3 regions of the Pseudomonas sp. R1-7 genome follow, and region 1 is predicted to be linked to each of the others. Evidence: predicted binding sites of a transcription regulator. Region 1 holds the regulator's gene; each other region holds the start of a gene.
The links. The regulator sigma-54, encoded in region 1, starts transcription at its own class of promoters, with help from an activator protein. The targets are predictions, from matches to a motif close to ANTGGCATNNANNTTGCTNT.
Positions count from the first base shown of each region.

Region 1 (10,413 bases):
GGATCATCTCTTCCGGCAGTTCGGTATGGACACGCAGGGGAAACGCCACGTTCTCGAACACATCGAGGTCGGTGAACAGCGCACCGCTCTGGAACAGGACGCCCATGTGCTTGCGCGCATCGAACAGATCGCTGCGCGAAAGCTCTGGAAGGTTCTGGCCATTGACCCAGACTTCGCCGGCACTGGGGCGCAGTTGTGCCCCCATCAGCCGCAGGAGCGTGGTCTTTCCACACCCGGAAGGCCCCATGATGCCGGTCACCTTGCCACGCGGGATGCGAATATCGATGTTATTGAAAATGCTGCGCGTCCCTCGCTTGAAGGACAGTCCCTTCAGCTCGACCGCGTAGGCGTTGTCGGCACTCATCTAAACTCCTTGCGATGCAGCCTCATATCCGAATGCCCAGGCCAACCGGCTAACGCCGGAACCGCCGAGCACACGAATCGGCGGCGAACTATATCACTGCAACCGCCAGGCGCCCAAGGCCAACCCCCCGCCCGTTAAGCCTGGCTTAAGGTAAATCAGCACATTTTGTGTCCAACCTTGCAACCGTTCGAACAAAGCGTGACGAACTAGCGTGAGGGAATCGATCATTGCCGCTATAATCGCCGCCTTTTCATCGGGCTATACGATCTGACATGAGCCAATCCAGCGACCTGATTCAATCGGCACAACGTACCATCCGCCTCGAGCTCGAAGCCGTACAAGGCTTGCTGGCCCATATCGACGCTGATTTCGTACGCGCCTGCGAGATGATTCTGGCCAGCAAGGGCCGCGTGGTCGTGGTCGGCATGGGCAAGTCAGGCCATATCGGCAACAAGATTGCCGCGACGCTGGCCAGCACAGGCACGACGGCCTTTTTCGTCCACCCGGCCGAGGCCAGCCACGGCGACATGGGCATGATTACCCGGGACGACGTCATCCTGGCCCTGTCCAACTCCGGCTCGACCAACGAAATCCTCACGTTGCTGCCACTGATCAAGCGCCTGGGCATCCAGATGATCAGCATCACCGGCAACCCGGACTCCCCGCTGGCCAAGGCCGCCGAGGTGAACCTCAATGTTCATGTCGAACACGAAGCCTGCCCGCTGAACCTGGCCCCGACCTCGTCCACCACCGCAGCCCTGGTCATGGGCGATGCCCTGGCCGTGGCCCTGCTGGAAGCCCGTGGCTTCACCGCCGAGGATTTCGCCTTTTCCCATCCCGGCGGCGCGCTGGGCCGTCGCCTGCTACTGAAAGTCGAAAACGTGATGCACTCCGGCGAAGAGCTGCCGCAGGTCCAACGCGGCACACTGCTCAAGGATGCGCTGATGGAAATGACGCGCAAAGGCTTGGGCATGACCGTAATTCTCGAAGCCGACGGCAAGCTGGCCGGGATCTTCACTGACGGTGACCTGCGCCGCACCCTCGACCGCGCGATCGATATCCGCAACGCAACCATCGATGCAGTCATGACCGTTCACGGCAAGACCGCCCGTGCCGACATGCTGGCCGCCGAAGCCCTTAAAATCATGGAAGACCACAGGATCAACGCACTGGTAGTGGTGGATGACGACGACCGCCCGGTCGGCGCCTTCAACCTCTCCGACCTGCTGCGTGCTGGAGTAATGTAATGACGACCGACCTGCTGCAACGGGGCAAGACAATCAAGCTCGCCGTATTCGACGTCGACGGTGTACTCACCGACGGCCGCCTGTACTTCCTCGAAGACGGAAGCGAATTCAAGACCTTCAACACGCTCGACGGCCAAGGCATCAAGATGCTGATGGCCTCAGGCGTGCAGACCGCCATTATCAGTGGTCGCAAGACCCCGGTGGTGGAGCGGCGGGCGAAGAATCTCGGCATCCCGCACCTTTACCAGGGCCGCGAAGACAAACTGGTGGTTCTGGACGAGCTCCTTGGCCAACTCAATCTAAGCTATGAACAGGTCGCCTACCTGGGTGACGACCTGCCAGACCTGCCGGTCATCCGCCGGGTCGGCCTGGGCATGGCCGTGGCCAACGCCGCGGCGTTCGTGCGCGAGCATGCCCATGGCGTCACCACGGCAAAGGGCGGCGAAGGCGCAGCCCGCGAATTCTGTGAACTGATCCTGCGTGCCCAGGGCCACCTCGAAGCGGCCAACGCCGCATACCTGTGAGCCATTTATGCTAAGCAAGAAGATTCGCACCCTCCTGGTGTTCGGCTGTATTGCGGCGATTTTCGCCGCGGTGGGCTATTGGAACATCAGCCCGGAACGCTTCCTGGACCAGCCGGCGCCCAAGGTCGAGGAAAACATCGACTGGTACGCAACCAATACGCATACCCTGCAATACTTGCCCGACGGCAAACTGCAGTACGAAATGACGTCCGACAAGGTCGATCACGTAAAGGCGACTGATATCACGCTGGTCACCAAACCGGACCTGAACATGTTCCGGGGCACCGAATTCCCATGGCATGTCCAGAGCGAGCGCGCCGAGGTCAATCCCGGCGGCACCGAAGTCGAACTGATCGACTCGGTGCGCATCACCCGGACCGACGAAAAAAACCGTACGACCCTCATCACCACCAGTCGCATGACGGTCTTCCCGCAACGAGAATATGCGCAGACCGAGCAACCCGTTAGAATCGACGGCGCTGGCGGCGTATCGACCGGCACGGGAATGAAGGCGTATTTGAAGGAAAGCAGGATACACCTGCTATCGAAAGTAAGAGGACAGTATGAAGCTCGCTAAAACCCTCCCTATTTTGCTCAGTCTGGGCGCAGCACTGGGAAGCGCGAGCGCCTGGGCCCTTCCCAACGACCGCGACCAGCCTATCCGTATCCAGGCCGACGACGCGCAACTGGACGACAAGAACGGTGTCGCCACCTATAAGGGTGATGTGATCATTACCCAGGGCTCGATGAAGGTGACCGGCAACACCGTGACCATCACCCGCACCCAATCCGGCGACATCGACGTAGTGACTTCGGTGGGCAACCTGGCCTACTTCGAACAACTGCAAACCGCAGGCGACACCAAGCCCGTGCAAGGCTACGGTGTCACCATCCAGTATCACGCCGCCCAGGACCGAGTTGTATTGATCGATCGCGCCAAGGTCGTCGACAAGGACAACAACGTGACCCAAGGCGAGAAAATCGTCTACGACACGGTCAAGAAACTGGCCAGCGCCGGTCGCGCCACTGGCAGCAAGGTCACCGAGGCGCGTCCGCGCATCGACATGGTGATCCAGCCGAAAAAGAAAACCGACGAGCAGAAGGCCCAGTAATGGCAACTCTGAAAGCCCAGCACCTGGCCAAGAGCTACAAGAGCCGCCAGGTTGTGCGCGATGTCAGCCTGTCCATCGACAGCGGCCAGATCGTCGGCTTGCTCGGCCCCAACGGCGCCGGCAAGACAACCTGTTTCTACATGATCGTCGGCCTGGTCCAGTCCGATCAGGGTCGCGTACTGATCGACGACCTGGACGTGAGCCACCAGCCGATGCACGGCCGGGCAAGGGCTGGCATCGGCTATCTGCCACAAGAAGCGTCGATCTTCCGCAAACTGTCGGTTGCCGACAACATCATGGCGATTCTCGAGACCCGCAAGGAGCTCGACAAGGCCGGTCGTCGCCAGGAGCTGGAAAGCCTGCTGCAGGAATTCCATATCAGCCACATTCGCGACAACCTCGGCATGAGCCTGTCCGGCGGTGAACGTCGTCGCGTGGAAATCGCCCGCGCCCTGGCCACCGCGCCGAAATTCATTCTACTCGACGAACCCTTCGCCGGCGTGGACCCGATTTCGGTCGGCGACATCAAGCAGATCATCCACCACCTCAAGGCCAAGGGGATCGGCGTGTTGATCACCGACCACAACGTTCGCGAAACACTGGATATCTGCGAAACTGCCTATATCGTCAACGATGGCCAGTTGATTGCCGAAGGTGACTCCGCCACCATCCTGGCCAACGAACTGGTGAAGGAAGTTTATCTGGGTCATGAGTTCCGCCTGTAAGCGCAAGTGCCTGGCGAATCGTCCGGGCGTTGCCAATTTTATTGTGACGACGCCCTAGGCAAACACCTCGGTTTCAGGCATATAATTTGCTTAAGTTTGGCGCTCCGGCGCCCTGTAGTGGATGGCGCATGTGCGCCGGCAAATAAGGTGTTTAGCCCCTGCCATGAAACCATCGCTAGTCTTGAGAATGGGCCAGCAGCTGACGATGACACCGCAGCTGCAACAGGCCATCCGCCTGCTCCAATTGTCGACCCTGGATCTGCAACAGGAAATCCAGGAGGCCTTGGAATCCAATCCGATGCTCGAGCGCCAGGAAGAAGGCGACGACTTCGACAACACCGATCCACTGGCCGACAACGTCGAACAGAAAACCACCCCCGAGATCCAGGAACCGTCCTACCAGCAGGAAGCCGCCCCTACGGTGGATAACCTCGAAGATGGTGAATGGAACGAGCGCATTCCCAACGACCTGCCCGTGGACACTGCGTGGGAAGACGTCTATCAGACCAGCGCGAGCAGCTTGCCGAGCAGCGGCGACGACGACGAATGGGATTTCACCACCCGCACTTCCGCCGGCGAGAGCCTGCAGAGTCATCTGCTCTGGCAATTGAACCTGGCGCCGATGTCCGATACCGATCGCCTGATCGCCGTGACCCTGATCGATTGCATCAACAATCAGGGCTACCTGGACGAGACGCTGGAAGAAATTCTCGAAGCATTCGACCCCGAGCTCGACATCGAGCTGGACGAAATCGAAGCCGTCCTTCACCGCATCCAGCAGTTCGAACCCGCGGGCATCGGCGCTCGCAACCTGGGCGAGTGCCTGTTGCTGCAATTGCGCCAACTGCCCGCCAAGACCCCTTGGCTGACTGAAGCCAAGCGCTTGGTCACCGATTACATCGACCTGTTGGGCGGCCGCGACTACAGCCAACTGATGCGCCGCATGAAGCTCAAGGAAGATGAGCTGCGCCAGGTCATCGAGTTGGTGCAAAGCCTCAATCCGCGCCCCGGCTCGCAGATCGAATCCACCGAACCCGAATATGTGGTTCCCGACGTGATCGTGCGCAAGCACAACGATCGTTGGCTGGTGGAGCTCAACCAGGAGTCGGTGCCCAAGCTGCGCGTCAATGCCCAGTACGCCGGCTTCGTGAAACGTGCCGACACCAGCGCCGACAATACTTTCATGCGCAACCAATTGCAGGAGGCGCGCTGGTTCATCAAGAGCCTGCAGAGCCGCAACGAAACCCTGATGAAGGTTGCCACCCAGATCGTAGAGCATCAGCGCGGCTTCCTGGAGTATGGCGACGAAGCGATGAAACCGTTGGTCCTGCATGACATTGCCGAGGCGGTGGGCATGCACGAATCGACGATTTCACGCGTCACTACCCAGAAATTCATGCATACCCCGCGGGGCATCTATGAATTGAAATACTTTTTCTCCAGCCATGTCAGCACCTCCGAAGGCGGCGAATGCTCGTCCACGGCCATCCGCGCGATCATCAAAAAACTGGTCGCCGCGGAAAATCAGAAAAAGCCGTTGAGTGACAGCAAGATCGCTGGTTTACTGGAGGCACAAGGCATTCAGGTGGCCCGCCGTACCGTCGCCAAATACCGCGAATCCCTCGGGATCGCACCTTCGAGCGAACGCAAGCGGTTGATGTAACGGGCCACGCCACAGCGTTCCAGTGGCAGGCAACCCAGCCTGCCGCTTTATGCACTGGCAACGAAGGAGAAGCTGTATGCAAGTCAACATCAGTGGACACCAACTGGAAGTGACCGAACCCCTGCGCACCTACATCGGCGAAAAACTCGACCGATTGGAAAGGCATTTCGACAAGATCACCAATGTGCAAGTCACGATGAACGTCGAAAAGCTGCTGCAGAAAATCGAAGCCACGCTGCATATTCCCGGCGGAGAAGTGGTTGCCAACGCAGAGCATTCAGACATGTATGCCGCGATTGACCTGCTGACCGACAAGCTGGATCGCCAACTCAAAAAGCATAAGGAAAAGACCCAGAGCCTCCTCCAGGGCGCAACCGGTCGTTAACCCCCCCAATCCATGATCCGACTAGAAACCATCCTGACCCCCGGCCGTTCCCAAGTGAACGCGCCGGGTGGCAGTAAAAAGAAAGCCCTCGAACAAATCGCCAACCTGATCCACCGCGAGGTGCCTGATCTGGTGATGCAGGATGTCTTCGAGGCCCTCATTGCCCGTGAAAAACTCGGTTCCACCGGTTTTGGCAACGGCATCGCTATTCCCCATTGCCGCCTCAAGGGCTGTGAAGCGCCGATCAGCGCGCTGCTGCACCTTGAAGCCCCCATAGATTTCGACGCCATCGACGGCGCGCCGGTCGACCTGCTGTTCGTATTGCTGGTTCCGGAAGCGGCAACCGATGCGCACCTCGAGCTGCTGCGCCAGATCGCCAGCATGCTGGACCGCAAGGAAGTGCGTGAAAAACTGCGCAGCGCACCGAGTAACGAAGCTTTGTATCAGGTTGTCCTGGACGAGCAGAGCGGTCATTAAACATGCGCATGATCATCGTCAGTGGCCGCTCCGGCTCCGGTAAAAGTACCGCCCTCAATGTGCTCGAGGACAACGGCTACTATTGCATCGATAATTTGCCGGCAGGCCTGCTTCCGGAATTGGCCGAGCGCGCCCTGATCCACACCGAACTGGCGCAACCGCTGGTCGCCGTGTCCATCGATGCCCGTAACCTGCCCAGCCATCTGTCGCGATTCCCCGAACTGCTCGAGGAAGTGCGCAACCGGCATATCCAGTGCGACGTGCTGTACCTGGATGCCGATGAAGAAACTTTGCTCAAGCGCTTCTCCGAAACCCGTCGACGTCATCCGCTGAGCAATGCCAGCCGCTCCCTGGCTGAAGCCATCCATGACGAAAGCCAACTGCTGGGCCCCATCGCGGACCTGGCGGACCTCAAGCTCAACACCACGAACCTGAACCTGTATCAACTGCGCGACACCATCAAGTTGCGCCTGTTGAACCAGCCGGAACCGGGTACCGCCTTCCTCGTCGAATCGTTCGGTTTCAAGCGCGGTATGCCGGTGGACGCCGACCTGGTATTCGATGTCCGCTGCCTGCCCAACCCTTATTGGAAGCCGGAACTGCGCGAGCAGTCCGGGCTGGACCAACCGGTGATCGATTACCTGGCTGCCCAGCCGGATGTCGAGGAGATGTTCCAGGACATCTCCAGCTACCTGCTCAAATGGCTGCCCCGCTTTGCCGCGAGCAACCGCGCCTACGTCACGATCGCCATAGGCTGTACCGGTGGACATCACCGCTCCGTCTACCTGACCGAACGCCTGGGTCAGCTCCTGCAACAATCCCTGAAGAACGTCCAGGTTCGCCACCGCGACCTCAGCTAAAGGATTCACACCGCGATGCCTGCTCGGGAAATTGAAATCATCAACAAGCTGGGTCTGCATGCCCGAGCGTCAGCGAAATTCGTCGGTGTGGCGGGTCAGTTTCCGGATGTCACGATCAGGGTCGGGCGCGACCCTGAGACCACCGTCGATGGTAAAAGCATCATGGCGATGATGATGCTCGCCGCAGGCAAAGGCACCAAGATCCACCTGAGCACTGAAGGTGAACAAGAGCAAGAAGCGATGGATGCCTTGGTGGCGTTGATCAACAACTATTTCGATGAAGGCGAGTAACCGCCCGGCACTGGAGCACTTCGGCGAAGGGACCGCTTGTCACCCCAACGCCGTATCCATCACCATCATCAGACAAAAACCCACCAGCAATCCCAGGCTCGCCAGCTTCTCATGACCATTGCGGCGAGATTCGGGGATCACTTCATGGGTCACCACCAGCAACATCGCCCCTGCGGCCAACGCCAGTCCAAGCGGCAACAGCACCTCGGCCAGGCTGACCAGCCAGGCGCACAGCAGCGCGAACACCGGCTCGACCAGCCCTGACGCGGCGCCGATCATAAAAGCCCTGACACGTGACATTCCCGCAGCCGCAAGCACCAGCGCGATCACCAGCCCTTCCGGGACGTCCTGCAAGGCGATGCCCATCGCCAGGCTGTCGGCGTCCGGCATGCCGCCGCCCGCCGAGACGCCAACGGCCATTCCTTCAGGGATGTTATGGGCAATGATGGCGAAGACAAACAACCAGATCCGCGGCGCAATGATCGGGCGTCCTGGCGCGGCGATCAGCCTTTCGGGGCTGGCCGACACCTTGCGGTCCACCAGATACAGCCCGAACGCCCCTGAAAGAATGCCAAAACAGATAAGGCCGCTGGCAGCCCAAGGCGTGAGCCCCAACTGCTCGGCGGCGGCTATTCCCGGCACGATCAGCGAGAAAGCCGTGGCGGCGAGCATCACCCCGGCACCGAACCCCAGCAGCGAATCGCTTACGGCCTGGGGCATGCGCCGGATCACCAGGACCGGCACCGCCCCCAGCGCGGTGCCCAAGGCGCAAAGCCCGCCACCTTGCAATGCACGCAGCAACTTCGGCTCCAGATCCAGCCACGCCAGTCCCTGCGCCACCAGCAATGTCATCCCGGCCAACAGCAGCAGCGATCCCAAGGCGTAGCGGAACATGCGCCCGCCACCTATTGCCAGAGTTTCAGTGTCCATAATCAGCCTTGGATTGTACTTAGTAGGGACTCAAGCGACCGCTGCCTGGTAGCGTCGTGCAACTTCTGGCCAATTGATCACGTTGTAGAACGCGTTGATGTAATCGGGGCGACGGTTCTGGTACAGCAGGTAATAAGCGTGCTCCCACACATCCAGGCCGAGTATCGGCGTGTTGCCACTCATCAAGGGGCTGTCCTGGTTGCCACTGCTTTCAACAACCAAGGTTTTTTGCGGGGTTACGCTCAACCAGGCCCAGCCGCTGCCAAAACGGCTCAAGGCGGCTTTAGTGAAGGCTTCCTTGAATCGCTCGATGCCGCCCAGCTGCGCTTCGATCGCCGCCGCCAGTGCGCCGTCCGGCTGGCCACCACCGGTGGGCGCCATCACCTCCCAGAACAATGAATGGTTCGCATGGCCGCCGCCCTGGTTGATCACCGCAGCTTGGAACGCCTGCGGAAGCTGCTCAACGCTGGCCACCAGTTGCTCGACGGGCCAATCGGCGTACTCGGTGCCCTCCACCGCCGCGTTGAGGTTGTTGATGTACGTCTGGTGATGCTTGGTGTAGTGGATTTCCATGGTTTTCGCATCGATGTGCGGTTCCAGGGCATCGTAGGCATAGGGCAACGCAGGCAGGGTAAAAGCCATTTCAATGGACTCCGTAATGAAGAGGGGTGTCGCGATGCCGGGTTGAAGCGGCATCGCCGTGGAGCAAGCGGTGGGTGCGTGGGTATTCGCCGTGCTCGCTGATGAAATTCAACAATTCGACATAGGTCTTGTGGCTCTGGCGCATCGCAGCGGCACGCAGGGCCGGGGCCAGGCGTTCGTCCTGCAGGGTCGTCAGCAGGCGCTGGTGGATCGCGCACAGGTACTCCGCGCTCTCCTCCGGCTGATTCAAGCGCAGGTGCAGGTCCGCCAGGTTGTGGTGGGACACGACACAAGCCGCCACGGCTTCATCCGCGTCCGCCCAGCGCTCGAATAACACCTGCGCCAACGCCAGCGCTTGCAGGTAGGCTTCGCGAGCATCGACCAAATCGCCTTGCATGAAACAGCGATTGGCACGCTCGATCGTACGTTTCCAGTGCTCCATGATGGGTCCTCCACATGAGTGTCGGGGTCACACACCCCCGGCGGTGAGTTTCTCGGGGTCCAGCAGGACCTCAAGCTCGGCGCGCGTCAGGTCGGTGTGCTCCAGGGCGACATCGATGACCGGGCGACCTTGCTGATAAGCCTTCTTGGCGATTTCAGCGGCTTTCTGGTAACCGATGATCGGATTCAGCGCCGTGACCAGGATCGGGTTACGCGACAGCGCCTCCTTGAGCCTGGCGTCGTTGACCTTGAACGTGGCGATGGCCTTGTCCGCCAGCAACCGGCTCGCGGTGGACATCAAGGTGATGCTGCTCAACAGGTTCTGGGCAATGATCGGCAGCATCACGTTGAGTTCGAAATTTCCCGACTGGCCAGCGAGGGTGATCACCGTGTCGTTGCCGATCACCTGGGCCGCCACCATCGCCGTGGCCTCAGGAATGACCGGGTTGACCTTGCCGGGCATGATCGAGGAGCCCGGCTGCAAGCCTTCAAGCTCGATCTCGCCCAGGCCCGCCAGCGGCCCGGAATTCATCCAGCGCAGGTCGTTGGCAATTTTCATCAGCGACACGGCCGTGGTCTTGAGCTGTCCGGAAACCGCCACGGCGGTGTCCTGGGAGCCGATCAGCGCGAATAGATTCGTTCCCGGCGTAAATTGCACCTGGGTCAACTGCGTCAGTTGTTGGCTGAACAATTCGGCAAAGCGTGGATGGGCGTTGACCCCAGTGCCGACCGCCGTACCGCCCTGGGCCAAG
Region 1 covers NZ_CP071661.1:1,044,815-1,055,227, reverse strand. Annotated here, with positions in the region: gene J3P79_RS04620 (ATP-binding cassette domain-containing protein) at 1-364, opposite strand, end outside; gene J3P79_RS04615 (KpsF/GutQ family sugar-phosphate isomerase) at 637-1,611, shown strand; gene J3P79_RS04610 (KdsC family phosphatase) at 1,611-2,135, shown strand; gene lptC (LPS export ABC transporter periplasmic protein LptC) at 2,143-2,712, shown strand; gene lptA (lipopolysaccharide transport periplasmic protein LptA) at 2,699-3,247, shown strand; gene lptB (LPS export ABC transporter ATP-binding protein) at 3,247-3,972, shown strand; gene J3P79_RS04590 (RNA polymerase factor sigma-54) at 4,136-5,635, shown strand; gene hpf (ribosome hibernation-promoting factor, HPF/YfiA family) at 5,712-6,020, shown strand; gene ptsN (PTS IIA-like nitrogen regulatory protein PtsN) at 6,033-6,497, shown strand; gene rapZ (RNase adapter RapZ) at 6,500-7,357, shown strand; gene J3P79_RS04570 (HPr family phosphocarrier protein) at 7,373-7,648, shown strand; gene J3P79_RS04565 (ZIP family metal transporter) at 7,688-8,578, opposite strand; gene J3P79_RS04560 (superoxide dismutase) at 8,609-9,220, opposite strand; gene J3P79_RS04555 (hypothetical protein) at 9,222-9,662, opposite strand; gene J3P79_RS04550 (class II fumarate hydratase) at 9,690-10,413, opposite strand, start outside.

Region 2 (10,413 bases), 540 kb from region 1:
GGATGGACTGGCCGTTTCGAGCGTTGGCGGCCTGGCATTGGTTGAGCAGGTCGTTGAGCACCGCGCTTTGCGACAACAGCTGATCGCCGATCGGCGATTGGCTGGCCAATTGCTCGAGGCCACTGTTATCGGCGGGCAGGTTGAGGCTGGCGAGAATTTCGCTGCGCTTGCGGCCATGCTGGTCGAGCAAAATGATCAATGCCTGTTTCTGCGCCAGAATGTTTTCCAGCAGCGGCATGTCCCGCCCGTGCAATGCCAGGGCTTCGGTCTGCAACAACTCCAGTAATTGTTGCGCTGGAGCGAAGTCGTCGGTGATCAGTTGCAATAAATGAGTGTCGTGCATGGCTGGCCTTGGGTCTTAAGCGTCCAAAAGCCTGGCGCAGGCGTTGGCCTAGCGCTGGGCTTCGAAGTTGAGCAGCTTGCTGGCTACACGGTTGCTGTCGACTTGATAGCTGCCATCGGCGATTGCTGCTTTCAACGCGGCCACGCGGGCGTTGTCGACGACAGGTTGATCGCGCAGCTTGTCAGTGACCTTCTGCAACTGTTGAGCCTCATTGCTGAGGTGTACCGACTCCCCGTTCTTGACAGTGGCGGCCTGGTCGGCTGGCTTGGATTTGTCGGTTTCGACGGTTTCCTTGCTGGCGCTGGTGCGCGTTGTGCCTGTCACGGGCGAGGAGCTGTTTAAACGATTGAAATCGATGACCATGGTAAAAAACCTCTGGGTATTTGGACGCTTGCCATGTTTTCGGCCATCCCCAAAAAAACTTTAGGCTCATTTTTTCAAATGAACGAGCGCACGTCTGCGCTTGCCCTGTACAAGGCACAGTCTAGGGAACACCGAGGTCAAGCGCCAGCCTGTCTACCCTCCTTGCGGCCTCTTACATAGCCACTTCTACCTGGCCAGGCGCTATCACCTGGGCCTTGATGACTCGCTGGGAGTTGAGGTTCTTTACCCGAATCTGTTCACGCATGCCGCCGTTGGCCAGGGCCTCGCCGGGCATCCGCACGGCCAGGGTTCCGCTGCGAGCGGTAATGACCACCTGGTCGCCCTTGCGAACCACTTCGGCCTGTTCCAGATGCACCTGGGTAATCACTTGGTCGGCGACCATTGGTCGGACAAGTTTCTGACCAATGGCCTCATCGACGGAGGTCAAGAAGCCCTGGCTGATCTGGCTGACGTCGCGTTCACGCAAGACCACGTCCTGCGGCTCGACAATCCCGGCGCGCTTGAGTGGACGAGTGGTGGTGACAATTTCCCGATACAGACGCACTTGAGCGGGCACGAACACGGTCCAGGGCGCCGCGCTGTCGCAACGAACCCTCACCGTGACGCGGCCCAGCGGCCGGGCCGGGCTCTCCAGCGAGGCAGTCAATTCCCTGTCACACATTGGCATGCGCAGGCGAGGGTCGAGCTGGTTGACTTCGATCTCGTAGCGACCTTCGGTTTGACTGGTTGCCAGGTAGTCTTCTACGGTGAACTCAAGAAAGCCCTGAGTGACGCCGATAAGGAGATCAGGCAAGGTTACAGCAGCAGCACCGACGGCAGGACCGCCAGACGCGAGCAGGCAGGCAGCCAGCAGTGCACCGAGCCAGTGGCGGCAGTGAGTGGTCAGGCGTCGAGAAAATGTCGTTTGTGCGTTCATGCCGGTTCAATAGCAAGCCCCGTGCCGTTTAGTGATGAATGCGCGACGGACACATTAGCGTGAGTAGGAGTCAGGGCATGGCGGGAGTGATGGATTCGGTAAACCAGCGCACACAGCTGGTGGGTCAGAATCGCCTGGAGCTGTTGTTGTTCCGTCTCGACGGCCAACAGTTATATGGAATTAACGTGTTCAAGGTTCGCGAAGTGCTGCAATGCCCTAAGCTCACCCTGATGCCGAAATCCAGTCCCGTCGTGTGCGGTGTGGCGAATATCCGGGGAGCGACCATCCCGATTCTCGACTTGGCGATGGCGACCGGTTCCGGCCGGTTGCTGGACCAGAGCAATCCGTTTGTGATCATCACCGAGTACAACACCAAGACCCAAGGGTTCCTGGTGCGGTCGGTGGAGCGCATCGTCAACATGAACTGGGAAGAGATCCATCCACCACCCAAGGGGACCGGCCGCGATCACTACCTGACGGCGGTGACCCGGGTTGATAACCAATTGGTGGAAATCATCGACGTGGAGAAGATCCTCGCCGAAGTGGCGCCGACCCCGGAGACCATTTCCGTTGGCGTGGTGGATGCCGAGACCCAGCACAAAGCAGTTTCCCTGCGTGTGCTGACCGTCGACGATTCTTCGGTGGCACGCAAGCAGGTTACGCGCTGTCTACAAACGGTCGGCGTCGAAGTGGTCGCCCTGAACGACGGACGGCAAGCGCTGGATTATCTTCGCCAGTTGGTCGATGAGGGCAAGAAGCCGGAAGAAGAGTTCCTGATGATGATCTCCGACATCGAGATGCCGGAGATGGACGGCTACACGCTGACATCGGAGATACGCAGCGACCCACGCATGCAAAAGCTGCACATCATCTTGCATACTTCGTTGTCCGGGGTGTTCAACCAGGCGATGGTAAAGAAAGTCGGCGCCGACGATTTCCTGGCGAAGTTCCGGCCCGATGACCTGGCTTCCCGGGTTGTCGAACGAATCAAGACAGCAGGCTAAAGGTCGGGCGCGTTGTGCGCCCGGCAAGTCAACACAGTGAAAAGAGGCGGTATCTTGTCTACGGGTAATTTGGATTTCGAACAGTTCCGGGTCTTCCTGGAAAAAGCCTGTGGCATCTTGCTTGGTGAAAACAAGCAGTACCTGGTGTCGAGCCGTCTCAATAAATTGATGGAACAACAGGGCATCAAGTCATTGGGCGAGCTGGTCCAGCGTATCCAGACCCAGCCGCGCAGTGGCTTGCGCGAAATGGTCGTGGACGCGATGACCACCAACGAAACCTTGTGGTTTCGCGACACCTATCCCTTCGAGGTATTGAAGAACAAGGTGTTGCCGGCGGCCATCAAGGCCAGTCCGGGCCAGCGCCTGCGGATCTGGTCGGCGGCCTGTTCGTCGGGGCAGGAACCTTATTCGCTGTCGATGTCCATCGACGAATTCGAGCGGACCAACATCGGCCAGTTGAAGGGCGGCGTGCAGATCGTCGCCACCGACCTGTCCGGGACCATGCTCAATAACTGCAAGACCGGCGAGTACGACAGCCTGGCCATCGGCCGCGGCCTGTCGCCCGATCGCCTGCAACGTTATTTCGACGCTAAGGGGCCCGGCAAATGGGTGGTCAAGGCGCCGATCAAGAGCCGCGTGGAGTTCCGCTCGTTCAACCTGCTGGACAGCTACGCCAGCCTGGGCAAGTTCGACATCGTTTTCTGCCGCAACGTGCTGATCTACTTCTCCGCCGAAGTGAAGAAAGACATCCTGCTGCGTATCCACAGCACGCTAAAGCCAGGCGGTTATCTGTTCCTGGGTGCTTCCGAGGCGCTCAACGGTTTGCCGGATCATTACCAGATGGTGCAGTGCAGCCCGGGAATCATTTACCAGGCGAAGTGATTGGCTTGGGTTGTAAAAAAACGGGAGTCCCAAGGGGCTCCCGTTTTTTTTCGGCAACGTCCCACCGTTTGGATCTCAATTGCGCCTGAGAAGCGGCAGAAAAGCGGCAGCCAGCGGAAACCGATTGCCGCTTTTCTGGCATTGCCGCCTTGCCGATCCTCGCAAAGCCCCGGTTTACGGGCTTCTTAAAAGTGGCACGACGCTTGCTAAAGCCTTCGTACGTACATTCTGGTCACCCAAAGGTTTCCGACATGAGCATCAGCTTCGATAAAGCGCTCGGTATCCACGAACAGGCCCTGAGCTTCCGCGCCCAGCGTGCCGAAGTCTTGGCCAACAACATCGCCAACGCCGACACCCCGAACTACAAGGCCCGTGACTTGGACTTTTCCAAGGTGCTCGCCGAGCAGAACGAGAAAACCAAGAACGGCCACTTCGCCTTGAACATGACCAACAGCCGTCATATCGAAGCCGAGGGCGTGGGCAGCGGCGACGAATCGTTGATGTATCGCACGCCGATGCAACCGTCGATCGACCAGAACACCGTGGACGCTCAACTGGAACAGTCCAACTACGCGGAAAACTCCGTGAACTTCCAGGCCAGCTTCACCCTGCTCAACAGTAAATTCAAAGGGCTGGTATCGGCCCTGCGTGGAGAGTAAGCCATGTCGATCGCGAGCGTTTTCAACATCGCCGGCAGTGCCATGAGTGCCCAGACCACTCGCCTGAACACCGTCGCCAGTAACATCGCCAACGCCGAGACCGTTTCGTCGAGCATCGACCAGACCTATCGCGCCCGCCACCCGGTGTTCGCCACCATGTTCCAGGGCGGCCAGTCCGGCGGCAGTGACTCGCTGTTCCAAGACCAGGACGCGGCGGGGCAGGGCGTACAGGTCCTTGGCGTAGTCGAAGACCAGAGCAACCTCGATGCACGTTATGAGCCAAACCACCCGGCCGCGGACGCCAAGGGTTATGTCTATTACCCGAACGTCAACGTCGTCGAGGAAATGGCCGACATGATTTCCGCCAGTCGTTCGTTCCAGACCAACGTCGAAATGATGAACACCGCCAAAACCATGATGCAGAAGGTCCTGACCCTCGGTCAGTGATAAGGGGCGAGTCACATGAGCGTCACCAACACTACCGGCGGTTTGAGCCTCAACGAGATTCTCGCCAACTCCTCGGTCAAGACCAACACCACGACCGATGGCCTGGGCGCGGCAACCAATGCGGCGAGCGGCAACCAGGAATTGGGCAAGGATGCGTTCCTGCAACTGCTCGTTACCCAGCTGAAGAACCAGAACCCGCTGGAGCCCCAGGACAACGGCGAGTTCGTTGCCCAGTTGGCGCAATTCAGCAGCCTGGAAGGCATCACCACGCTCAACGATACGGTTAGCGGCATCGCCGGCAACTACAACTCGTCCCAGGCGTTGCAAGCTTCGTCCCTGGTCGGGCGTTCGGTGATCGCTCCCGGCGACAAGGCTGTGGTCGACACGTCCAAGAGCTTCAACGGCACCGTGGTGGTACCGGCTTCGGTCTCTTCCGTCGCGGTCAAGATCATGGACAAGGATGGCAAGACCGTCCGCACCATTGACTTGGGCAGCCAGAATGCCGGCAAGTCCGCTTTTATCTGGGACGGCAAGGACGACGCGGGGAACACGCTCGAGTCGGGCACTTACAGCTTTGGCGCCTCGACCACCATTGATGGCCAGGCCACATCACTGATCACCAACCTGCCGGCCACGGTCAGCAGCGTGACGATCAGCCAGACGGGCGGTGAACTGATGCTCAACCTGGCCGGGCTGGGCAGCATTGCCCTGTCCAAAGTACAAACTATTGGTATGTAGAGCCGACTAACCGGCAAAAGGAGTCAACATGTCTTTCAACATCGGCCTTAGCGGTCTCTATGCAGCCAACAAACAGCTGGACGTGACCGGCAACAACATCGCCAACGTGGCGACCACCGGTTTCAAATCGTCCCGTGCGGAATTCGAAGACGTCTACTCGGCCACCAAGCTGGGTTCGGGCAGCAAGACCGTCGGCAACGGCGTGCGCCTGGCCAACGTTTCCCAGCAATTCGGCCAGGGTGACGTGAACAACACCGGCAACGTGCTGGACATGGGCATTCAGGGCCAGGGCTTCTTTGTCCTGAGCAACGACGGTTCCCTGAGCTACACCCGTGCCGGTACCTTCAAGACCGACAAGGAAGGTTTCATCACCAACAGTGATGGTACCGCGCGCTTGCAGGGTTATGGCGTGGATGCCAATGGCAAGATCCAGAACGGCATCCTGACCGACCTGCGTATCGACACCTCGAACCTGCCGCCGCAAACCACCAGCCTGGTTTCGTCGACGATTAACCTGAACTCGACGGCCCCGATTATCAACCAAGCGGCCCCTTACGTGTTCAACCCGGCCGATACAGCGACTTTCACCAAGCAATTCACCACGCCGATTTACGACACCCAGGGTAACCAGCATTCCATGGACCAATACATGGTCAAGACTGGCGAGAATGAATGGGATGTCTACACGCTGATCGACGGTCGTAACCTGGACGGTAGCTCGCCGACCGCTGCCGCTACCCTGGCGGTGCCTTCGACCATGAACTTTGACGCGAACGGCAGGTTGACCACGGTCACCACTCCACCCGCGACCACCAGTAGCGACTTGGAACTGGATGATTGGATCCCCGGCACCGTGACCAACGGTGTGTGGACCGCCAATGGTGCCGACGGCGCCGATACAATTACCATCTCCATGGCCAACACCACCCAGTTCAACGCCGACACGGCACGGTCGATTCCGACCCAGAACGGCTACGCCACTGGCCAGATCACCAACCTGACCATCGACGGCAGCGGTGTACTGCTGGCCAACTTCAGCAACAACCAGACCAAGCCGATCGGCCAGCTCGCGCTCGCCAGCTTCACCAACGAGCAGGGCCTGCAGCCGGTAGGCGGCACCGGTTGGAAGGAAACCTTCGCCTCGGGTATCCCGGGCTACGACGCGCCACAAACCGGCACCCTGGGTTCGATCGTCTCCAACTCCCTGGAAGAGTCCAACGTCAACCTGACCAACGAACTGGTCGAGTTGATCAAGGCGCAAAGCAACTACCAGGCGAACGCCAAGACCATCTCCACCCAGAGCACCATCATGCAGACCATTATTCAGATGGCTTGATGTCGAAGGTTGCTTGAAGCTGCACAAGAAGCCCCTCGAAAGAGGGGCTTTTTCATGAGCTTCAGTTTTGTATTGCTTGGGCCGGCCTCATCGCGAGCAAGCTCGCTCCCACAGGAGTACGCATTCCAATGTGGGAGCGAGCTTGCTCGCGATGAGGCCAGCCCAGGCGCCGAATTTTCTTCAGGCAAAAGAAAACCCCCGATAAACCAGCGGTCTATCGGGGGCTTCTTCAGCAGGCGTTTCGCAACACCTACCCGCTCAGCTTATTGGCAAGCTTCGCAATCCGGCTCGTCGATCGCGCAAGCCTTTGGCACGGGTGCCGGGCCTGCCGGAGCAGCCAGGACCGAGTCGTCGCCGTGGTTGCCGCCAGCGGAAACCGCGTTCAGCTTGCCGGTGTTGACGGTCGACTTCTCGGTGCTGGTCGCGGCCAGGGCACGGAGGTAGTAGGTGGTCTTCAGGCCACGGTACCAAGCCATGCGGTAGGTCACGTCCAGCTTCTTGCCCGAGGCGCCGGCGATGTACAGGTTCAGCGACTGAGCCTGGTCGATCCACTTCTGGCGACGGCTGGCGGCGTCGACGATCCACTTGGTGTCCACTTCGAACGCGGTGGCATAGAGCTCCTTGAGTTCTTGCGGGATGCGCTCGATCTGCTGCACCGAACCGTCGTAGTACTTCAGGTCGTTGATCATGACCGAGTCCCACAGGCCGCGGGCCTTGAGGTCGCGAACCAGGTACGGGTTGATCACGGTGAATTCGCCCGACAGGTTCGATTTCACGTACAGGTTCTGGTAGGTCGGTTCGATCGACTGCGACACGCCGGTGATGTTGGCGATGGTGGCGGTCGGTGCGATGGCCATGATGTTCGAGTTACGGATGCCTTTCTGCACACGGGCGCGAACCGGTGCCCAGTCCAGGGTTTCCTTCAGGTCGACGTCGATGTACTTCTCGCCACGCTGGGCGATCAGGATCTGTTGCGAGTCCAGCGGCAGGACGCCCTTGGACCACAGCGAACCCTGGAACGTCTCGTACGAACCGCGCTCGTCGGCCAGGTCGCAGGAAGCCTGGATCGCGTAGTAGCTGACCGCTTCCATGGACTTGTCGGCGAACTCGACGGCAGCGTCCGAACCGTACGGAATGTGCTGCAGATACAGCGCATCCTGGAAGCCCATGATGCCCAGGCCGACCGGACGGTGCTTGAAGTTCGAGTTCTTCGCTTGCGGCACCGAGTAGTAGTTGATGTCGATCACGTTGTCGAGCATGCGCACGGCGGTGTTCACGGTGCGTTGCAGCTTGGCGGTGTCCAGCTTGCCATCGACGATGTGGTTCGGCAGGTTGATCGAGCCCAGGTTGCAGACCGCGATCTCGTCCTTGTTGGTGTTCAGGGTGATCTCTGTGCACAGGTTCGAACTGTGGACCACGCCCACGTGCTGCTGCGGGCTGCGCAGGTTGCACGGGTCCTTGAAGGTCAGCCATGGGTGGCCGGTCTCGAACAGCATCGACAGCATCTTGCGCCACAGGTCTTTGGCCTGGACGACTTTGAACAGCTTGATCTTGTTGTACTCGGTCAGGGCTTCGTAGTACTCGTAGCGCTCTTCGAAGGCCTTGCCGGTCAGGTCGTGCAGGTCCGGCACTTCGGATGGCGAGAACAGGGTCCACTTGCCGTCATCGAAGACGCGCTTCATGAACAGGTCAGGGATCCAGTTGGCGGTGTTCATGTCGTGGGTACGACGACGATCGTCACCGGTGTTCTTGCGCAGCTCGATGAACTCTTCGATGTCCATGTGCCAGGTTTCCAGGTAGGCACAGACCGCGCCCTTGCGCTTGCCGCCCTGGTTGACCGCAACGGCGGTGTCGTTGACCACTTTGAGGAACGGCACGACGCCCTGGGATTTGCCGTTGGTGCCCTTGATGTACGAGCCCAATGCGCGAACCGGGGTCCAGTCGTTGCCCAGGCCACCGGCGAATTTCGACAGCATGGCGTTGTCGTGGATCGCGCCGTAGATGCCCGACAGGTCATCCGGAACGGTGGTCAGGTAGCAGCTCGACAGCTGTGGACGCAGGGTGCCGGCGTTGAACAGGGTCGGGGTCGAGGCCATGTAGTCGAAGGACGACAACAGGTTGTAGAACTCGATCGCGCGGTCTTCACGCTGTTTCTCTTCGATCGCCAGGCCCATGGCCACGCGCATGAAGAAGATCTGCGGCAGTTCGAAACGCACGCCATCCTTGTGGATGAAGTAACGGTCGTAGAGGGTTTGCAGGCCCAGGTAGGTGAACTGCTGGTCGCGCTCGTGGTTGATCGCCTTGCCGAGTTTTTCCAGGTCGAATTCGGCCAGGACAGGGTTCAGCAGTTCGAACTCGATACCCTTGGCGACGTAGGCCGGCAACGCCTTGGCGTACAGGTCGGCCATTTCGTGGTGGGTCGCGCTCTCGGCGACTTCCAGGAAGCTCAGGCCTTCGGCGCGCAGGGTGTCCATCAGCAGGCGGGCGGTGACGAACGAGTAGTTCGGCTCGCGCTCCACCAGGGTCCGCGCGGTCATCACCAGTGCGGTGTTGACGTCCTTCAGGGCGACGCCGTCATAGAGGTTCTTCAGGGTTTCGCGTTGGATCAGGTCGCCATCGACTTCTTCCAGACCTTCGCAGGCCTCGGTGACGATGGTGTTCAGGCGGCCCATGTCCAACGGCGCCAGGCTGCCGTCGGCGCGTGCGATGCGGATCGAAGGGTGGGCCTGGACCGGTGCGTCGGCAGGGGAGCGGGTAGCACGTTCCTTGGCGCGGGAGTCACGGTAGATCACATAGTCGCGAGCCACTTTCTGCTCGCCGGCACGCATCAGCGCCAGTTCGACCTGGTCCTGGATTTCTTCGATGTGGATGGTGCCGCCCGACGGCATGCGACGCTTGAAGGTCGCGGTGACCTGTTCGGTCAGGCGGGCCACGGTGTCATGGATTCGCGACGAGGCGGCAGCGGTGCCGCCCTCAACTGCGAGGAACGCTTTAGTGATGGCGACGGTGATCTTGTCATCGGTGTAGGGAACGACAGTGCCGTTACGCTTGATCACGCGCAGTTGGCCCGGCGCGGTGGCGGACAGATCCGGGCTCGAATCGGTGGCCAGCGGCGCGGTGCCCTGCGGGTTCTCGCGAGTTGTGTCGGTGTGCATGGGTGTCTCCACGTTCTCTATGTTTATTTGGGCACCATCACGGTGCCCACCGTTCCGTCCTGAAGCACTACAACCGACTGGCGCCGGGTATAACAACTTCGGGACAGTAGGACGCGGGCCTCTGGCGTCGCGTCCATCCGAAGTTCTTGGGTTGCGAGCCTGGGCTCGAAACCGGGTTTGCCAAGGTGGCAGCAAAGGACTGCAACACCCGTACCGTTCCGGTCGGTTTCGACCTGGGAAACGGTTGCCATCCGCAGCGGCGGTCTGGACTGGGAAAACTACGGTGTTGCAGGAGGACAGAGGCAAGAAAAGCGCTTGAATTCTCTATCCGACTTGTGTTTGGTTTTTGGCCTGAAACCCTACATGTAGGGTTTTTTACGCGGCGGGCTACAAGATAATGCGTTTTTGGACATGAATCAACGTGCTACCTGTGGATAAGCCTGTGCGTAATTTGTGTGCGAAACGTGGAACTGCTCTGTAGGCCGCGACCTAGCTGGAGCGAGCCTTTTTTCATCGATTTTGACGACTCGAAAACAGCCCGGAGTTTTT
Region 2 covers NZ_CP071661.1:1,582,060-1,592,472, forward strand. Annotated here, with positions in the region: gene J3P79_RS06990 (flagella synthesis protein FlgN) at 1-343, opposite strand, end outside; gene flgM (flagellar biosynthesis anti-sigma factor FlgM) at 392-706, opposite strand; gene flgA (flagellar basal body P-ring formation chaperone FlgA) at 879-1,643, opposite strand; gene J3P79_RS07005 (chemotaxis protein CheV) at 1,721-2,647, shown strand; gene cheR (protein-glutamate O-methyltransferase CheR) at 2,702-3,529, shown strand; gene flgB (flagellar basal body rod protein FlgB) at 3,781-4,188, shown strand; gene flgC (flagellar basal body rod protein FlgC) at 4,192-4,635, shown strand; gene flgD (flagellar hook assembly protein FlgD) at 4,651-5,373, shown strand; gene flgE (flagellar hook protein FlgE) at 5,402-6,709, shown strand; gene J3P79_RS07035 (ribonucleoside-diphosphate reductase subunit alpha) at 6,973-9,864, opposite strand.
Region 2: the regulator sigma-54 is predicted to act here: its motif matches at 3,720-3,739, upstream of flgB (flagellar basal body rod protein FlgB).

Region 3 (10,413 bases), 2.8 Mb from region 1:
CCGCTGGGTACCTACCGATAGGATCACCACATGGCCTTCGCCCTGTTCCACATGGGCGGCGGAGCTGACCAGCCAGCGCTTGAGGTAGAACAGCGGCAGCGCCTTGTCCCGCACGATGACCACCTCCTGCCCGTCGACGACGTTGGTACGCGACAGGTCGAGGTGGAAAATCTCGTTGACGTTGACCAGCGGGAAAGCGAACGCCTGGTTGCCCAGCATCACCATCAGGGTCGGCATGATCGCCAGGGTCAATGGGACCTTGATGACGATCTTCGAGCCCTGCCCCTTGGTCGAGTAAATGTTGATCGAACCGTTGAGCTGGGAAATCTTGGTCTTCACCACGTCCATGCCCACGCCACGGCCCGACACGTCGGAGATCTCGGTCTTGGTCGAGAAGCCCGGGGCGAAGATCAGGTTGTAGCACTCGGTGTCGCTCAGGCGGTCGGCGGCATCCTTGTCCATCACACCACGCTTCACGGCGATGGCACGCAGGACGTTCGGGTCCATGCCTTTGCCGTCGTCGGAAATCGACAGCAGGATGTGGTCACCCTCCTGCTCGGCGGCTAGGATCACCTTGCCGCTACGGACCTTGCCCGAGGCTTCGCGCTCTTCCGGCGACTCGATGCCGTGGTCGACCGCGTTACGCACCAAGTGGACCAGCGGGTCGGCCAGGGCCTCGACAAGGTTCTTGTCCAGGTCGGTCTCTTCACCCACCAATTCCAGGTTGATTTCTTTCTTGAGCTGGCGAGCCAGGTCACGAACCAGGCGCGGGAAGCGCCCGAAGACTTTCTTGATCGGCTGCATCCGGGTCTTCATGACCGCGGTCTGCAAATCGGCCGTGACCACGTCGAGGTTCGACACGGCCTTGGACATGGCTTCGTCCTGGCTGTTGAGGCCCAGGCGCACCAGGCGGTTACGCACCAGCACCAGTTCGCCGACCATGTTCATGATCTCGTCCAGGCGCGCGGTGTCGACCCGAACGGTGGTCTCGGCTTCGCTGGCCGGTTTTTCGGCGGGCGCGGCGGAAGGAGCCCGAGCAGGGGCAGGCGCCGCTGCGGCGGCAGGCTTGGGTGTTTCAGCTTTCGGTTCCGCTGCCTTGGCAGCCGGCTTCGGCGCGGCCTTGGCGGCGGGCGCGGCAGTGGCGGCAGCGGCAGGCGCAGCGGCAGCCGCACCCACTTCGCTGAACTTGCCCTTGCCGTGCAGTTCGTCGAGCAGCGATTCGAATTCGTGGTCGCTGATCAGATCGCTACCGGCTGCCGCGGCCGCTGGCTTGGCCGGCGTCGGCGCCGAAGCGATGGCCGAGTCCAGTGCATCGACGGCAAAGTTGCCCTTGCCGTGCAACTGGTCGAGCAAGGCTTCGAATTCGTCATCGGTAATGTCCGAGTCATCACCCGCTGCCTTTGGCGCAGCCGGGGCAGCCGGGGCCGCGACCGCATCGGCGGCGAACTGGCCCTTGCCGTGCAGTTGGTCGAGCAGCGACTCGAACTCATCGTCGGTAATTTCATCGCTGGCAGCGGCATTGGCGGCTGGCGCAGCAGGTGCGGCCGGAGCCTCGGCTTCGGCCTTGACGGCGCTCAGCGAGTCCAGCAGCGATTCGAATTCGTGATCGGTAATGTCACCCGATTCTTCGGCAACCGGCTCTTCAACCACAGGCTCGGCAGCCGGCGCGGCTTCGTCAGCCGACTGCGGCTCGGCCAGGCGCGACAGCGCGGCGAGCAGCTCGGGGGTGGCTGGGGTGATCGGCGAGCGCTCGCGCACTTCGCTGAACATGCTGTTGACCGCATCCAAGGCTTCGAGCACCACGTCCATCAGCTCCGAGTCGACGCGACGCTCACCCTTGCGCAGGATGTCGAACACGTTCTCGGCAATGTGGCAGCACTCCACCAGCTCGTTGAGCTGGAGGAAGCCGGCGCCTCCTTTTACAGTGTGGAAACCGCGAAAAATTGCATTGAGCAGATCCGCATCATCAGGTCGGCTTTCCAGCTCGACCAGCTGTTCGGACAGTTGCTCTAGAATCTCGCCGGCCTCAACCAGGAAATCCTGAAGGATCTCTTCATCGGCGCCGAAGCTCATTAATGGCTGCTCCTAAAATAGGGCTAAAACTCAAAATCCAAGGCTGGACAACAAATCGTCCACATCGTCCTGACCGGACACAACGTCTTCTCTTTTATCGGCATGAATTTGCGGACCTTCACCCTGAGAGAGATGTTTTTGTGGATCTTTTTCAGCAAGTATCGCCGCGCGGTCGTGTTCGATGCCGGCAAAGCGATCCACTTGGCTTGCCATCAACACCAGCTTGAGCAAATTGCTTTCAACTTCGGTGACCAACTGGGTCACGCGCTTGATCACTTGGCCGGTCAGGTCTTGATAGTCCTGGGCCAGCAAAATGTCGTTGAGGTTGCCGGCCACGGCGCGGTTCTCGGTGCTGCTGCGCGCCAGGAATCCGTCGACCCGACGGGCCAGTTCGCGAAATTCCTCGGCGCCGACTTCGCGACGCATGAACCGTCCCCAATCGGTGCTCAACGCCTGGGCTTCCTCGCTCAGGCCGTTGACCAGGGGCGTTGCGCTTTCCACCAGGTCCATGGTGCGGTTGGCCGCGGCTTCGGTCAGCTTGACCACATAACCCAGGCGCTCGGTGGCGTCGGTGATCTGCGAGACTTCCTCGGCCTGCGGCATGTTCGGATCGATCTGGAAATTGACGATCGCGCTGTGCAGTTCACGGGTGAGCTTGCCGACTTCCTGGTACAGACCACGATCCCGGGTCTGGTTGAGCTCATGAATCATTTGAACCGCATCGCCGAAGCGGCCCTTTTCAAGGCTGTCGACCAGTTCGCGGGCATGTTTTTTCAGGGTCGATTCGAAATCGCCCATTGAAGATTCGTTGTCCATAGCTCCCCCGTGGCGCCGTTAACCGATGCGTTCGAAGATTTTTTCGATCTTCTCTTTCAACGCCTGGGCCGTGAAGGGTTTGACCACATAGCCGTTAACACCGGCCTGGGCGGCTTCGATGATCTGCTCGCGCTTGGCTTCGGCAGTGACCATCAGCACCGGCAGGTGCTTGAGTTTTTCATCGGCGCGCACGTGGCGCAGCAAGTCGATACCGGTCATGCCAGGCATGTTCCAGTCAGTCACCAGAAAGTCGATGCTCCCGCTGTTGAGGACCGGAATGGCGGTAGTGCCATCGTCGGCCTCGACCGTGTTGGTGAACCCGAGGTCACGCAACAGGTTTTTTATGATCCGCCGCATCGTTGAGAAGTCATCAACGATGAGGATTTTCATGTTCTTGTCCAATTCGACCTCCAAGCAGTCTTAAACGCGCCCAGCACCTGGACGCGCCATTTCAATCAATCCGGCACAACACTCGACAACGGTCTGGAGCACAACGGGTGGAGACTGGCCCGGCGCGTGCCATGCCAGCCTCGTTCGCAGTGTCCCCACACTGCTCGTCAGCGCGCTCGCCACTCCCCCAAACGCCCCCGCAAGCGGGCCGCGCACTGGCTGTGTAACTGGCTGACCCGCGATTCGCTGACCCCCAGGACCTCACCGATTTCCTTGAGGTTCAGCTCTTCGTCGTAGTACAGCGCCAAGACCAGTCGCTCACGCTCCGGCAAATTGGCGATCGCATCCGCCAGCGCGCTCTGGAAACGCTCATCTTCCAGGTCACGCGACGGCTCCATGTGAGCACTCGCGTTATCCTCGTGCAGCCCTTCGTGCTCGCCGTCCTGCAACAGGTCGTCGAAACTGAACAGGCGACTGCCCAAGGTATCGTTCAAAATCCCGTAATAATCATCGAGACTCAACTGGAGTTCGGCTGCAACTTCGTGATCTTTAGCGTCTCGTCCGGTTTTCGCTTCAATCGCGCGAATCGCATCACTGACCATGCGCGTATTGCGATGCACCGAACGCGGCGCCCAGTCGCCCTTGCGGACTTCATCGAGCATCGCCCCGCGGATGCGGATACCGGCGTATGTCTCGAAGCTGGCGCCCTTGCTCGCGTCGTATTTGTTCGACACTTCGAGCAGGCCGATCATGCCCGCCTGGATCAAGTCCTCGACCTGCACACTGGCCGGCAAGCGCGCCAGCAAGTGATAGGCGATGCGCTTGACCAGGGGCGCGTAACGCTCGATCAACTCGTACTGGGCGTCCCGTGCCGATTTTTTGTAGAGATGGTTGTAACCGCTGGCTGTCATAACACGGGCCCTGCTGTTTGTTGCACGAGACGCTCGACGAAAAATTCCAGATGCCCGCGTGGGTTGGCCGGCAGAGGCCAGGTATCGACTTTCTGGGCGATCGCCTTGAACGCCAGCGCGCATTTGGAACGTGGAAAAGCTTCATAAACGGCACGTTGCTTCTGGACCGCCTTGCGTACACTTTCGTCGTAAGGCACTGCGCCGACGTATTGTAGGGCGACGTCCAGGAAGCGGTCCGTGACCTTTGTCAACTTGGCGAACAGGTTGCGTCCTTCCTGTGGGCTCTGGGCCATGTTGGCCAGGACGCGGAAGCGGTTCATGCCATAGTCGCGGTTAAGCAGTTTGATCAGGGCGTAGGCGTCGGTGATCGACGTCGGTTCGTCGCAGACCACCAGCAAGACTTCCTGGGCGGCGCGGACAAAACTGACCACCGAGTCACCGATACCGGCAGCCGTGTCGATCACCAGCACATCGAGGTTGTCACCGATGTCGCTGAACGCCTGGATCAGGCCGGCGTGCTGCGCAGGCGTCAGGTGCACCATGCTCTGGGTGCCGGAGGCGGCCGGCACGATGCGAATCCCGCCGGGGCCCTGCAACAGCACGTCGCGCAACTCACAGCGCCCTTCAATCACGTCCGCCAGCGTGCGCTTGGGTGTGAGCCCCAGCAGCACGTCGACGTTCGCCAGGCCCAGGTCGGCGTCCAGCAGCATGACCCGTCGGCCAAGCTCTGCCAGAGCCAGGGACAAGTTCACTGACACGTTAGTCTTCCCGACGCCACCTTTGCCGCCGGTCACCGCGATCACCTGTACGGGATGCATGCTGCCCATGTTCGTTCTTTACCTTGTCTTACTTAGACGGAGGCCACATTACTGGCTGCGCGTTCACTCGGAACAATGCATGGCAGACCATCGATGTAGGTACAAAAAATATTCATGATTACCTCAGCCAACCTGCTTGGTCGGGCTGTGGTAGATGTCAGCGAACATATCAGCCATGGCTTCTTCGCTGGGTTCTTCCTGCATTTGCACACTCACGGCACGACTGACCAGTTGATGACGGCGCGGCAGATGCAAATCATCCGGGATCCGCGGCCCGTCGGTCAGGTAGGCCACCGGTAGTTCATGACCGATCGCCAGGCTCAACACCTCGCCCAGGCTTGCCGTTTCGTCCAGCTTAGTCAGGATGCAGCCGGCCAGCCCGCAGCGTTTGTAGCTGTGGTATGCGGCGGTTAGAACCTGTTTCTGGCTGGTGGTTGCCAACACGAGATAATTTTTTGACTTGATGCCACGCCCGGCCAGGCTTTCCAGCTGCATGCGCAGGGCCGGATCGCTGGCTTGCAGGCCGGCGGTGTCGATCAGCACGACGCGTTTGCGCATCAGCGGCTCCAGCGCCTGGGCCAGGGATTGACCCGGATCCACATGGGTCACCGACACGTTGAGGATCCGACCCAGGGTCTTGAGTTGCTCCTGGGCGCCGATGCGGAAACTGTCCATGCTCACCAGGGCGATGCTCTGGGCGCCGTACTTGAGTACATAACGGGCCGCGAGCTTGGCCAGGGTCGTGGTCTTGCCCATGCCGGCCGGGCCGACCATGGCAATCACTCCGCCCTCCTCCAGTGGCTCGATTTCCGGCGTGGCGATCATCCGCGCCAGGTGAGCCAGCAACATGCGCCAGGCCTGGCGAGGCTCGTCGATGTCGTTGATCAGGGCCAGCAGGTCGCGCGCCAACGGGCCGGACAAGCCAATGCGTTGCAGGCGACGCCACAGGTTGGCCTGGGCCGGACGGCTGCCTTGCAGTTGGTTCCAGGCCAGCGAACCGAGCTGGACTTCCATCAACTCGCGCAGGCTGTTGAGTTCGAAGCGCATCGAGTCCAGGGCACGCGGATCAACGCCTGGGGCCGGGGCGGCTGGCGCGGGTGCCGGACGACGCGGCTCGGCCGGCGTCGGCTCGATCAGCGGTTCGGCAGCGGTCAGCGGCAGGCCTGCGGTCAAGGGCTGGCCGGCGAACAATTGACGATTGGTGCCCGCGCTGCCCGTGCCTTCGCTGGCGCGCAGGCTCAGCTCGGCCTGGGCGCTGGCGATGCGCGACTGGGTCTTGCGCAGCTCGTCCTCGAGTTCCATGTTTGGAACGCGCGGGGCCAGCGCCGACAATTTGTAATCCAGGGCCGCCGTCAGCTCGACACCGCCGGCGATACGACGGTTGCCGATGATGGCTGCTTCAGCGCCCAGCTCGTCACGAACCAGTTTCATGGCCTGACGCATATCGGCGGCGAAAAAACGCTTCACTTGCATAAACCACTACCTCAGCCGTTGGGCCCTACTGTCGCAACGATGGTCACTTGCTTGTTGTCCGGTATTTCCTGGTACGCCAGCACATGCAGCCCCGGGACCGCGAGGCGCCCGAATCGCGAGAGCATCGCTCGAATCGGACCGGCCACCAGCAGGATCACTGGCTGGCCTTGCATCTCTTGCCGCTGGGCTGCGTCGATCAGCGAACGCTGCAGCTTCTCGGCCATGCTTGGCTCCAGCAGAACACCCTCTTCCGAGCCTTGTCCTGCCTTCTGCAGACTATTGAGCAATATCTGTTCCAACCTTGGCTCCAGAGTGATCACAGGCAGCTCAGACTCAGTGCCTACAATGCTTTGGACGATTGCGCGGGATACGCCAACCCGCACCGCAGCCACCAGAGCGGCGGTATCTTGACTCTTCGAAGCGTTGTTGGCGATCGCTTCGGCAATGCTGCGGATATCGCGCACCGGAACCTGTTCGGCCAGCAGCGCCTGCAATACCTTGAGCAATTGCGACAGCGAAACCACACCCGGCACCAGCTCTTCGGCCAGCTTCGGCGAGCCCTTGGCCAGTACTTGCAGCAATTGCTGGACTTCTTCGTGACCAATCAGCTCGCTGGAATGCTTGTAAAGAATCTGGTTCAAGTGGGTCGCCACGACCGTGCTGGCGTCCACCACGGTATAACCGAGGGACTGCGCCTGGGCCCGCTGGCTGATTTCGATCCACACCGCTTCCAGGCCGAAAGCCGGATCCTTGGCGGTAATGCCATTGAGCGAACCGTAGACCTGCCCGGGGTTGATCGCCAGCTCGCGGTCCGGGTAGATCTCGGCTTCGGCCAGGATCACGCCCATGAGCGTCAAGCGATAGGCGCTCGGTGCCAGGTCGAGGTTATCGCGGATATGAACGGTGGGCATCAGGAAGCCCAAGTCCTGGGACAGCTTCTTGCGCACGCCCTTGATCCGCGCCAGCAATTGACCACCCTGGTTGCGGTCGACCAAGGGAATCAGGCGATAGCCGACTTCCAGGCCGATCATGTCGATCGGGGTTACGTCATCCCAGCCCAGCTCCTTGGTTTCCATGGCGCGGGCCGGCGACGGCAGCAGCTCCTGCTGACGCTTGACCTCTTCCAGCGCCTGGACCTTCTGCACATTCTGTTTTTTCCAGAACAGGTAGGCGCCACCTGCGGCCAAGGCCGCCATGCTCAGGAAAGAAAAGTGGGGCATCCCCGGCACCAGGCCCATCACCGCCATCAGGCCGGCCGCCACGGCAAGGGCCTTGGGCGAGGCGAACATCTGACGGTTGATCTGCTTGCCCATGTCTTCGGAGCCCGAAGCACGCGTCACCATGATTGCCGCCGCTGTGGATAACAACAGTGATGGCAATTGCGCCACCAAACCGTCACCAATGGTCAGCAAGGCGTAGACCTTGCCGGCGTCGCCGAAGGTCATGCCGTGTTGGAAGATACCGACGGCCATGCCGCCAATCAGGTTGATGAAGAGAATCAGCAGGCCGGCGATGGCGTCGCCGCGGACAAATTTACTGGCACCGTCCATGGACCCGTAGAACTCGGCTTCCTGGGCGACTTCCAGGCGACGGGTCTTGGCTTGGCCCTGGTCGATCAGGCCAGCGTTGAGGTCGGCGTCGATCGCCATCTGCTTGCCGGGCATCGCATCGAGGGTGAAACGCGCGCTCACTTCGGAAATCCGCCCGGCGCCCTTGGTCACCACGACGAAGTTGATGATCATCAAAATCGCGAAGACCACGATACCGACCACGTAATTGCCGCCGATCACCACCTCACCGAAGGCCTGGATCACCTTACCGGCGGCGGCGTGGCCCTCGTGGCCATGAATCATCACCACCCGGGTGGATGCCACGTTCAGCGCCAGGCGCAACAGCGTCGCCACCAGCAAGATGGTCGGGAAGACGGCGAAATCCAGTGGGCGCAAGGCATATACGCACACCAGCAGCACCACGATCGACAGGGCGAGGTTGAACGTGAAGAACACGTCCAGCAGGAACGGCGGCACCGGCAACATCATCATGGCGAGCATGACCAGCAGCAACAGCGGCACGCCCACATTACCCCGGCTGAGGTCTGCTACGTTGCTGCGCGCGGTGCTGAGTAACTGAGAGCGATCCACCAATATTCCCCGTTCCTGTGAAGCAAACTTTTGACGCCCGGAAGGGGCGCAGACGGGGTATTGCAAGAAGCTTTCCAACTTTCTCAACAGCACGCATTCATAGCCGCTCGACGCATCGGGCGATCATTGCGCTATCAGTATTTGCTCCGGCGTAATGTCCTCCGAACCCAACTCCCAGGCCCTGACGTACCGCGTTCCCCTGAACATTAACGAGCCATCGACTAGAACCTTGTCCTCGCTCATGTACATGAACGTAACCACTGAACCTGGCGCCACGGAGTCGGACGAAGGCTTGTCGGACGATTTTTTTTCGTGGCCCTCCATTACGTTGAGTGCCCATTCAAAGGGAATGAGCGGAAGCTCAGCGATCGAGATATTCGATCCATCCCACTTCTCAAAGTACGTGCCCGCGAAGATCCGCAATTTGCCTTCAACGATCTGAAAATCCGGTAGGCGATAACACCACTTCAGGGCGCTCCCCCACCACTCACTGATATAGTCTCGAGGATTGTCAAACAGCTTGAACAAGGCTTCGCTGCTATTGATACGGCCAGCTTGACCAGCAAGATAATTGAATGAATTGTGATAGGCCAAGCCAAGCAGTTCAGGCCGGATGGCATTTTCCTCATGGTCTAGATAATCAGGCAACCAACTATTGGCCGCTTCCTTGAAGTTCTTGAATTCCAGCACCATGTCGAACGTGAACTGACAGTTGATGCTCTTTCTATCCGGACTGCGTTTAACCGTCCCCGCCACGAATTCCAGCGCCATGCCCCTTAGATTTTTAATCGGGCGGTCCTTGCCCTCACGATTCTGGAGCGAGAGCGGGAGCGGTGGCGGACGCGGGCACGGGGGCTTAGTCATGTCATGGTCTCTTGTGATGATTGGTCGAGAACCCATTACAGGGACAGAGAACGCTGCCGTCTACTGTCAGTCCTGACAGTCCTGACAGTAGAGACGGAACGACCCAACGCAGTAAGATACTGTCGCCACAACAGTCCAGCGCCGATTCTTGCGACAATCGGTCGACTCAGGAATCGCGCCGCAGATCCGGCGGGATCGGCAGGTCCTTGAGCGGCTCCGGACGCTTGCCCTTGCCCGCGCGGTGCTGGCGGATCTGGTAGACGTAGGCCAGCACCTGGGCCACGGCCAAGTACAGGCCTCCGGGGATTTCCTGGTCGAGCTCCGTGGAGTAATAAATCGACCGCGCCAAGGCCGGGGATTCGAGCAGCATCACTTCGTTGGCGACGGCGATCTCGCGGATCTTCAACGCCAGGAAATCGCTGCCCTTGGCCAAAAGAACCGGGGCGTTGCCTTTGTCGGGATCGTACTTGAGCGCAACGGCATAATGGGTTGGGTTGGTAATAACCACGTCGGCGTCGGGAATCGCCGCCATCATCCGCCGCTGGGAGACCTCGCGCTGCAACTGGCGGATCCGCTGCTTGACCTCCGGCTTGCCCTCCGAGTCCTTGTACTCATCGCGCACTTCCTGCTTGGTCATCATCAATTTCTGCTTGCTCTGGTAGAGCTGGATCGGCACGTCGATGGCGGCGATGAGAATCAAGCCGCAAGCCATCCACAACGTGCTCCAACCCACCAGTTGAACGCTGTGGATAATGGCTTGTTCCAACGGTTCGTGGGCGATGCGCAGCAGGTCGTCGATATCGGCTTGCAGCACCATCAAGGCAACAAACAGCACCAGGAGAAATTTCCCGAAGGCTTTGAGCAGCTCCATCAACGCAGTTGTGGAAAACATGCGCTTGATGCCAGCGGCCGGGTTCATCCGGCTGA
Region 3 covers NZ_CP071661.1:4,217,260-4,227,672, forward strand. Annotated here, with positions in the region: gene J3P79_RS18760 (chemotaxis protein CheA) at 1-2,073, opposite strand, end outside; gene J3P79_RS18765 (protein phosphatase CheZ) at 2,104-2,889, opposite strand; gene J3P79_RS18770 (chemotaxis response regulator CheY) at 2,908-3,279, opposite strand; gene fliA (RNA polymerase sigma factor FliA) at 3,447-4,190, opposite strand; gene fleN (flagellar synthesis regulator FleN) at 4,187-5,017, opposite strand; gene flhF (flagellar biosynthesis protein FlhF) at 5,132-6,481, opposite strand; gene flhA (flagellar biosynthesis protein FlhA) at 6,493-8,622, opposite strand; gene J3P79_RS18795 (hypothetical protein) at 8,746-9,486, opposite strand; gene flhB (flagellar biosynthesis protein FlhB) at 9,653-10,413, opposite strand, start outside.
Region 3: the regulator sigma-54 is predicted to act here: its motif matches at 8,682-8,701, upstream of flhA (flagellar biosynthesis protein FlhA).